DNA from 3 places in the Shinella sp. BE166 genome. Region 2 is predicted to be linked to each of the others. Evidence: riboswitches for the same ligand, from Rfam matches in the RefSeq annotation. Region 2 holds a riboswitch; each other region holds the start of a gene.
The links. A riboswitch is a leader RNA that binds a small molecule or an ion and turns the genes downstream of it on or off. The one in region 2 is predicted to bind thiamine pyrophosphate.

Region 1: it holds a riboswitch for thiamine pyrophosphate, as region 2 does, so the genes downstream of both, thiD (bifunctional hydroxymethylpyrimidine kinase/phosphomethylpyrimidine kinase) here and thiB (thiamine ABC transporter substrate binding subunit) in region 2, are expected to answer to the same signal.
Region 3: it holds a riboswitch for thiamine pyrophosphate, as region 2 does, so the genes downstream of both, thiC (phosphomethylpyrimidine synthase ThiC) here and thiB (thiamine ABC transporter substrate binding subunit) in region 2, are expected to answer to the same signal.

The regions. Positions count from the first base shown of each region.
Region 1 is NZ_JBPEHL010000005.1:222,720-225,920, reverse strand. Features, by position in the region: gene J2Y63_RS15105 (peptide chain release factor 3) at 1-1,307, shown strand, start outside; TPP riboswitch at 1,372-1,445, shown strand; gene thiD (bifunctional hydroxymethylpyrimidine kinase/phosphomethylpyrimidine kinase) at 1,501-2,310, shown strand; gene J2Y63_RS15095 (LysE family translocator) at 2,307-2,921, opposite strand; gene J2Y63_RS15090 (AraC family transcriptional regulator) at 3,043-3,201, opposite strand, start outside.
Region 2 is NZ_JBPEHL010000012.1:134,091-137,291, forward strand. Features, by position in the region: gene thiP (thiamine/thiamine pyrophosphate ABC transporter permease) at 1-251, opposite strand, end outside; gene thiB (thiamine ABC transporter substrate binding subunit) at 256-1,263, opposite strand; TPP riboswitch at 1,305-1,419, opposite strand; gene J2Y63_RS25160 (hypothetical protein) at 1,560-1,736, shown strand; gene J2Y63_RS25165 (thiamine diphosphokinase) at 1,875-2,534, shown strand; gene J2Y63_RS25170 (ABC-F family ATP-binding cassette domain-containing protein) at 2,538-3,201, shown strand, end outside.
Region 3 is NZ_JBPEHL010000004.1:495,170-498,370, forward strand. Features, by position in the region: gene J2Y63_RS13090 (sigma-70 family RNA polymerase sigma factor) at 1-103, shown strand, start outside; gene J2Y63_RS13095 (anti-sigma factor family protein) at 90-863, shown strand; gene J2Y63_RS13100 (Bax inhibitor-1/YccA family protein) at 892-1,608, shown strand; TPP riboswitch at 1,857-1,973, shown strand; gene thiC (phosphomethylpyrimidine synthase ThiC) at 2,066-3,201, shown strand, end outside.

The DNA of each region.
Region 1 (3,201 bases), on a different contig from region 2:
AGGACTTCGCGGACGACACCTACCGCACGTTGACGGCGGTGGATGCGGCGGTCATGGTCATCGACGCCGCCAAGGGTATCGAGCCGCGGACGTTGAAACTGTTCGAGGTCTGCCGCCTGCGCGACATCCCGATCATCACCTTCGTCAACAAGATGGACCGCGAGAGCCGCGACCCGTTCGAGATTTTGGACGAGGTGGAAGAGAAGCTGGCGCTCGATACCGCGCCGATCACCTGGCCCGTCGGCCGGTCGAAGTCGTTCTGCGGCTCCTATCATCTCGCCGACCGCACCTTCCGTGGCTCGGATACGCAGGTGCAGCCGACGAAGATCGACGATGCGACGGTGGTGGCGAAAAACCTGCCGGAAAACGAACGCACCGCATTCATCGAGGAGCTGGAGCTGGCCCGCGAGGCCTGCCGGCCGTTCGACCGCGAGGCTTTCCTCGAAGGTCACCTGACGCCGGTCTTCTTCGGCTCGGCGCTGCGTAATTTCGGCGTTCGCGATCTGATCAACGCGCTCGGCGCCGTCGCACCGCCGCCGCGCGACCAGGTGGCGGATGTGCGCAAGGTCCATGCGTCCGAGGACAAGATGACGGCCTTCGTCTTCAAGATCCAGGCGAACATGGACCCGAACCACCGCGACCGCATCGCCTTTGCCCGTGTCTGCTCCGGCATGCTGGAGCGCGGCATGAAGGTGCGCCTCGCCCGCACCGGCAAGCAGATCGGCCTGTCCGCGCCGCAGTTCTTCTTCGCCTCGCAGCGCCAGCTCGCCGATACGGCCTATGCCGGCGACGTGGTGGGCATCCCGAACCACGGCACGCTCCGCATCGGCGACACGTTGACGGAAGGCGAGGCGCTGGTCTTTGAAGGCGTGCCGAACTTCGCGCCGGAAATTCTGCGCCGCGTGCGGCTGGAAGACGCGATGAAGGCGAAGAAGCTGAAGGAAGCGCTCCAGCAGATGGCGGAAGAGGGCGTCGTGCAGCTCTTCTCGCCGGAAGATGGTTCGCCCGCCATCGTCGGCGTCGTCGGCGCGCTGCAGCTCGACGTCTTGAAGGAGCGGCTCCAGGGGGAATACGGCCTGCCGGTCTCCTTCGAAATGTCGCGCTTCTCCGTCTGCCGCTGGATTTCGTCGGATAGCGCGGCCGAACTCGAGAAGTTCGTCACCCAGCGCCGGGGCGATATCGCCCGCGACCTCGATGGCGACCCGGTGTTCCTGGCGCAGGATTCCTTCTCGCTGCGCTACGAGTCGGAGCGCTATCCGGCCATCAAGATGGTCGCCATCAAGGAGTATCACGTCACCAAGGCGTGATCGGATCGCGCACCTGTCACTTTCGGCGTGACAGGTGCCACATCATTTGCGAAAACCGCCCCGAGACGGGGGCGTCCGCGCAAGCGGGCTGAGAAGCACCCTTTGAACCTGAACCGGATCATGCCGGCGGAGGGAGTCGAACGGGTGCCGGCTTGCTGCCGCCCGTTGGCCGCCTCCGTCGCAGGGAGGCGAGATGGCCGACACGATTGCAAACATTCTCTCGATCGCAGGGTCCGACCCTTCGGGCGGCGCCGGCATCCAGGCCGACCTCAAGACCTTTGCGGCCCGCGGCACCTATGGCATGGCTGTTCTGACCGCGCTGACGGCGCAGAACACGCAAGGGGTCTCCGGCGTGCATCTCGTGCCGCCGGCCTTCGTCGCGGCGCAGGTCGCGGATGTGTTCAGCGATGTGCGCGTCGATGCCGTGAAGATCGGCATGATCGCCTCGGCGGAGATCGCGGAAGCTGTTGCCAACAGCCTGTCGTCGCGCCGCGGCCTGCCGGTCGTGCTCGATCCGGTGATGGTCGCCAAGGGCGGTGCGTCGCTGCTGGCACGGGAGGCGGTGGAAGCGCTCACGCGCCGGCTGCTGCCGCGCGCCACCGTGCTGACCCCCAACCTGCCGGAAGCCGCCGCCCTCTTGGGCGAAGCCGAGGCGACCGACCGGGCGGGCATGGAGGACCAAGCGAAGCGGCTCCTCGCGCTCGGGCCAAAGGCAGTGCTGCTCAAGGGCGGGCACCTGCCGGGAACCGAAAGCCCGGATGTGCTGGCAACGCCAGACCGGCTGCACTGGTTCGAGGGCGTGCGCGTGCTCACGCGCAACACCCACGGCACCGGCTGCTCGCTGTCGAGCGCGATTGCCGCGGAGCTCGGCAAGGGGCGCACGCTTGCCGATGCCGCGGCGGTGGCGAAGAGTTTCATCGCCGGCGCGGTGCGCACGTCCGATGCGCTCTCCGTCGGCTCCGGCCACGGACCACTGCACCATTTCCACGCGCTCTGGAACTAGCGATCCGCCAGCGCCAGCCGCAAGCCCATCAGGCCGAGGGCGGCGGCGAAGCTGCGCTGCGTCCAGACCATGATCCTTGGCCGGCTCAGCACCTGCTGGCGCAGCCCTGCGGCAAGCGCGCCATAGAGGGCGAAGACGAGGAAGGTCAGCAGCATGAAGACGCCGCCGAGATAGAGCATCTGCGCCGTGGCGTCGGGCGCCTCCGCCGGCACGAATTGCGGCAGGAAGGCGAGGAAGAACAGCGAGAGTTTCGGGTTGAAGATATTGGTGAGGATGCCCTTGCGAACGATGCGAAGCGCCTTTTCGGCGGGCGCCTGGTCCGGCCCGAAATCCAGCGCGTTGCTGTCCTTCAGCATGCTCCAGGCGATGAACAGCAGGTAGGCGACACCGACATAACGCAGCACCTCGAAGGCGAGCGCGCTCGCATGCAGCACCGCGGCCAGGCCGACGACGGAGGCGACGATGTGCGGGATGATGCCGAGCGTGCAGCCGAAGGCGGCAAGCAGGCCGGCGCGAAAGCCGCCGCTGATGCCGAGCGCCAGCGTATAGATCACGCCGGTGCCCGGCAGGAGGATGACGACGAGCGAGGTGATGAGGAATTCTGTGGTCATGTCCGGTTTCCATGCGGCTAGAGCATTTCCAGCCGAAGCGGCATCGCTTCGGCGTCGGATAATGCGCCAGAGGCGGCAGGGAACACCGGAAGGCAGGCCGTGGTCTTGAACGAAATTGCAGTCAGCCGCGCGCAGCGAGATAGGCGCCCGGCGTATAGCCGTAGCGGCGCGTGAAATTGCGCGTCATGTGGCTCTGGTCGGCAAAACCCGCGTCGATGGCGGCCTCGGCGAGCGAGGTGCCCGTCGCGATCAGCCGCCGCGCGCGCTCGGTCCTGCGCTG
Region 2 (3,201 bases):
TCCCGCTGCCGGGCGAGCGCCCGGGCGACGGGAATGGCGAGCACAATGGAGAGCAGGGTCGACAGCGTCGCCTGTAGCAGCGTGAACTGCGCGACCCGCCAGATATAGGCGTCGAAGAGCGGCGCACCGCCCCCGCCGCCCGCATGCGCCAGAAGCACGGCCGTCGCCGCGCCGACGAAGACGAGCACGACGCCGAGGGCAAGCCCCCCGGCGACGCGCAAGGTCCGGCGTTCGGCGCGGGCGAAGAACATCACCTTATTTGGCGCTCATGGCGGCGAGCCATTCGTCGATCCAGGCCTTGCGGTTGGCCGCCACCTCGTCCGACGACATCAGGAAGGTCTTTTCCGGCTTCACCAGCGCGTCGAAGGCGGCCGGCAGCGGGTCCTTGGTCTTGCCGGCCGGCATCATCCAGTTGGTCTCCGGAATGATCGACTGGAAATCCGGCCCGGTCATGAAGGTCAGGAACTGACGCGCAAGTTCCTTGTCGTCGGAGGTGCGCGTCAGGCCTGCCACCTCGATCTGCACATAGTGGCCCTCGGAGAAGGCGGCCGCCTTGTAGCGCTCGGTGTTTTCGGCGATCACGTGATAGGCGGGCGACGTCGTGTAGGACAGCACCATCGGCGCCTCGCCCTTGGTGAAGAGGCCATAGGCCTCCGACCAGCCGGGCGTGACGGTCAGCACGCGGTCCTTGAGCTTGCCCCAGGCCTCACCGGACTTGTCGCCATAGACCGACTTCACCCAGAGCAGCAGGCCGAGCCCCGGCGTCGAGGTGCGCGGATCCTCGATGACGATTTTCTGCGCCGGGTCGCCCTCAACCAGTTCTTTCAGGCTCGTCGGCGGCGTCTTCACCGTCTCGGTGTCGTAGATGACAGCGAAATGGCCGTAGTCATAGGGCAGGAACGTGTCGTCGGAAAAGCCGCCCGGCACCGTCAGACCCTCGGGCGAAAGACCATGCGCTTCGAAGAGCCCGGTCGCCTTCGCCTCGGTGATGAGGTTGGTGTCGAGACCGAGCACCACGTCGGCCTTGGTGCCCTCGCCTTCGAGCTTGAGGCGCGTCAAAAGCTCGACGCCATCGGCGACGCCGACCCATTCGACCTTGCAGCCGCAGGTCTTGGCGAAGGCTTCGGCGACCTTCGGCCCCGGGCCCCATTCGGAAACGAAGCTCTCATAGGTATAGACGGTCAGCGTCTTTTCCTGCGCCAGCGCAGGCAAGGCGAAGGAAACGGCAAGGGCCGCGATCGAGGTGAGGAATGTCTTGCGCATCGGCGCCTCCCTGGTCTGTTCACAAAACGGGAATAGGGCGCTGGAATGTGCCGTCTAATCCCTCCGCCGGTACGAGCCGGATCAGGTTCTTCGGGTTGGCGAAACCGCCTCTCAGCCAGTGGGTCGAAAACCCGCGTGGCACCCCGTTAGAGCAAGGCAAGGCATAATCCCGCTTTCAGCGCGGCGCAAGAGGCAAGGCCCTGTTCCATGCGGAACAGCGGGCGGCGGGGCGATGTGGGAAAGTCTGATCACTGGATGAGAGAGGCTCATCCCTAGAGAGATCAGGAGAAACTTTCATGCGCAAGTTCATCATTTCCGCCGCCATCGCAGCCGTCGCCGCCATCTCCTTCGCCGCCCCGTCCCAGGCCGGCTATTACAGCTACGGCTACAAGCCGCACTGCTTCATCAAGAAGGTGAAGTCCTACGACTACTACGGCAACGTCATCATCAAGAAGATCAAGGTCTGCAAGTAAGCCTTCTTACGTCGCTGACCTCCCCAAGGCCCGGATGTCCCCTGCATCCGGGTCCTTTGCCGTTTGCGGTTACGACAGGCGTTCCGCCAAAATCTTTCCCTTTCTGGAGAACATGCGCTAAGGGCATCAGCCATGACCATGCCCGCACCGACAGACCCGTTCTTCGTCGTCCTCCTGGGAGGCGCGCTCCAGGCGACGCCGCGCCTTGCCGCGGATGTTGCGGGCGCGCGTTTCGTGGCCGCCGATGGCGGCATGCGCCATGCGGCGGCGCTCGGCGTGAGACCGGAAATCTGGGTCGGCGATTTCGATTCCACCCCGCCGGAACTGCTCGACGCCTGGCCGGATATCGAGCGCCAGCCCTATCCCGTCGCCAAGAACGAGACCGACGGCGCCATCGCCGTCTCCGTCGCCATCGAGCGCGGCGCCAGGAAGATCGTGCTGGCCGGCGCGCTCGGCGGCGAACGCTCCGACCATGCGCTGATGCACCTCATCCATGCCGTCTCGCTCGAAGAGCAGGGGTTTGCCATCAAGCTCACCTCCGGCACGGAGGAGGCCTGGCCGCTCCTGCCCGGCACGCGCGAGATCGACCTGCCGAAGGGCAGCCTGTTTTCCGTGCTCGGCCTCTCCCCGCTTGCCGGCCTCGACATCGGCAACGTGCGCTATCCGCTGAAGGACTTTTCCTTGCCCTTCGGCTCGTCGCGCACCATTTCCAACGTCGCGGAAGGCCCGGTTCGCCTTTCGCTCGCCTCTGGCCGCGCGATCGTCATCGCCCGGCCCTATGACCTTTCAGGAGCCTGACCCTTGGCACCGCCCATCCTCAAACTCGACGATATCTTCCTGAGCTTCGGCGGCACGCCGCTGCTTGCCGGCGCCAGCCTGCAAGTGGAGCCCGGCGACCGCATCTCCCTTGTCGGCCGCAACGGCTCGGGCAAGTCGACGCTGATGAAGATCGCCGCCGGCCTGGCGGAAGCGCAGTCCGGCGAGGTGTTCCGCCACCCGTCCGCCACCATCCGCTACCTGCACCAGGCGCCGGATTTCGACGGCTACGAGACGGTCGCCGCCTATGCCGAAGCGGGCCTCGGCCCGAGCGACGATCCCTACCGCGTCACCTACCTGCTCGAACATCTGGGGCTGACCGGCGCCGAGCACCCGGCGTCGCTTTCGGGCGGCGAGGCGCGGCGCGCGGCGCTCGCCCGCGTCATGGCGCCGGAGCCGGACATCCTGCTGCTCGACGAGCCGACCAACCATCTGGATTTGCCGACCATCGAATGGCTGGAAGGCGAGCTTCAATCGACCCGCTCGGCCCTCGTCGTCATCTCGCACGACCGTCGTTTCCTCGAAAAGGTCTCCAACGCCACCGTCTGGCTCGATCGCGGCCAGTCGCGGCGGCTGAACCGCGGTTTCGGCCATTTCGAAGCCTGGCGCGACGAGGTGCTGGAAGCCGAGGAACTGGAACAGCACAAGC
Region 3 (3,201 bases), on a different contig from region 2:
CGCCCGCGCCCGGGAACGCCTGCGCGCCTTTGAACAGAACGGTGCTACCGCGACCGTCCCCCATCTCAGAATCGTCGGAGGCACTGGCGATGACCAGCAATGACCCGATCCTCGAATCCGATCTCAATGCCTATGTCGACGACCAGCTCGCCGTCGGCCGGCGCATCGAGGTCGAGGCTTACCTGTCGGAACGGCCGGAGATCGCCGCCCAGATCATGAAGGACCTGCGCGTGCGCGACGAACTGCGCCTGGCGCTGGCCGATCATCGTGCGGTGACCCGGCAGGCGACACGCGAGGCTGCGCGCCTTCTCGAACGCTCGCTCGCCCGACGCCGCGTCTTCTCCGTCTTCCGCCGTGCCGCGGCAATCGCCCTCTTTGTTGCCGCCGGCTGGACCGCGCATGCCGTGCTCGGCCCCTTCGGCGCGACCGAGGTCATCGCTTCCACCCCGCCGCCCGCCTTCGTGGAAGAGGCCGTGCGGGCGCACAAGACCACGCTCATCCGCGATGCGATGAGCTCGCAGCCCGAAGCCGCCGTCTTCGATCCGGCCGAAATCCGCTCCGCGACGGCGATCGTCCTGCCGGACCTGCCGAAAGGCTGGGCCGTGGTCGACACGCAGGTTTTCCCCTCGGCCTATGGCCCGAGCGTCGAGCTGGTGCTGGAGCCGAAGAAGGACGAACGCCTGTCGCTCTTCGCCGTGCGGCCGGGCTCGTTCGGCGTGCAGCACGTCCTGCTCTTCCACGCCGACAATGCCCGTGCCGCCTACTGGCAGATCGGCGACGTCGCCTATGCGCTGGTGTCGGAAAGCCGCAAGGCCGACGACCTGGCTGAAACCGCGCGGGATCTCTCGCGCACGCTTTACTGATCAATCGTTCCACCGAAGGAGACCCATGATGGAACCCGTACAACAGCGATTTGGCTATGGCGCGCAGGCGCAGTCGGCCGCCCTCTTCGACGAGGGCCTGCGCAAGCACATGCTGCGCGTCTACAACTACATGGGCGCAGGCCTGGTCATCACCGGCCTTATCGCCTTCTTCGTCGGCTCGACGCCGGCGCTCTACGTGCCGATCTTCTCCTCGCCGCTCAAGTGGGTGGTGATGCTGGCGCCGCTCGCCTTCGTCTTCTTCTTTTCGTTCAAGATCCAGACGATGTCGGCCAGCACCGCGCAAGCGACCTTCTGGGCCTTCTGCGCCGTCATGGGCCTGTCGCTCGCCTCGGTGTTCCTCGTCTTCACCGGCATGAGCATCGCCCGCACCTTCTTCATCGCCGCCACTATGTTCGGCACGACGAGCCTCTACGGTTACGTCACGAAGCGTGACCTGTCGAAGTTCGGCTCGTTCCTGATCATGGGCCTGATCGGCGTGGTCATCGCCTCGATCGTCAACATCTTCCTCGGCTCCACCGCGCTGCAGTTCGCGATCTCCGTAATCGGCATCGTCGTGTTCGTCGGCCTCACGGCCTGGGACACGCAGAACATCAAGGAGCAGTATGCCGAAAACATTGACCAGGAATCGCAGCAGAAGATGGCCGTGTTCGGCGCGCTCTCGCTCTACCTGAACTTCGTCAACATCTTCCAGCTGTTGCTGAATTTCACCGGCGAACGCGAATAGTTTTCGCGAATGATTTCAAAGGGAACGGCGGGGCAAAACCCCGCCGTTTTCTTTTGTCGGAAGCCTGTGCTCCCCTCCCCCCGGCGTCATCCTCGGGCTTGACCCGAGGATCCATGCCGCGGGTGCCGTGTGGATCCTCGGGTCAAGCCCGAGGACGACGGAGGAGAGGTTTTTCGCACAATATAATGTAAGAATACACTTACATATTTTACCATGTTGACAAATCATCCCCGAGCGTCTTTGCTTAAAGCATTCACCAGGGGGGTCCCGACAAGGGGCTGAGATACTGCTGGCTTTCGCAGCGCAGTGACCCGTTGAACCTGATCCAGTTCATACTGGCGTAGGGACGGTGCAAGCGCTGTAGACTCGTATTCCGCTTCCCGGATTCCGTGTCGGCGTCTTTCCATCATTCCGGCTCTAGGACTGGGTCTCCAACTTTGAACCTTGGAGCCTCACGATGAATATTGCCGCCCAAAAGCTCACCCCCACCGTCACCACCGGCGCCTTGCCCGCCTCGCGGAAAATCCACATCCCCGGCGAGCAGCACCCGGATATCCGCGTGCCGCTGCGCGAAATCGCCCTGCACCCGACCGCCGGCGAACCGCCGGTCGTGGTCTACGATGCCTCCGGCCCCTACACCGATCCCACCCATGTCGTTTCCATCGAAAGCGGCCTGCCGCGGCTGCGCGAAAGCTGGGTCGCCGCCCGCGGCGACGTGCAGGATTACGAGGGCCGCCATATCCGCCCGGAGGACAACGGTTTTGCCACCGGCGAGCGGCTGACGCCGGAATTCCCCATCCGCAACCACCCACGCCGGGCGAAGGACAGCAAGGCGGTGACGCAGCTCGCCTATGCGCGGGCCGGCATCGTCACCCCAGAAATGGAATTCATCGCCATCCGCGAAAACCTCGGCCGCAAAGCCGTGAAGAAAGCGCTTGTCCGCGACGGCGAGAGCTTTGGCGCGCATATTCCGGATTTCGTCACGCCGGACTTCGTCCGCCAGGAGGTCGCGAGCGGCCGCGCGGTCATCCCCGCCAACATCAACCATCCGGAAGCCGAGCCGATGATCATCGGCCGGAACTTCCTGGTTAAGATCAACGCCAATATCGGCAATTCCGCCGTCACCTCCTCGATGGCCGAGGAAGTGGAGAAGATGGTCTGGGCGATCCGCTGGGGTGCGGATACGGTCATGGACCTGTCGACCGGCCGCAACATTCACAATATCCGCGAATGGATCATCCGCAATGCGCCGGTCCCGATCGGCACCGTGCCGCTCTACCAGGCTCTGGAGAAAGTGAACGGCATTGCCGAGGACCTCACCTGGGAGGTCTATCGCGACACGCTGATCGAGCAGGCCGAACAGGGCGTCGACTATTTCACCATCCATGCCGGCGTGCGGCTCGCCTATATCCCGCTCACCGTCAACCGCGTCACGGGCATCGTTTCGCGCGGCGGCTCGATCATGGCGAAGTGGTGTCTTCATCACCACCGCGAAAGCTTCCTCTATGAGCATTTCGACGAAATCTGCGACATCGCGCGGGCCTATGACGTCACCTTCTCGCTCGGCGACGGCCTGCGGCCCGGCTCGATTGC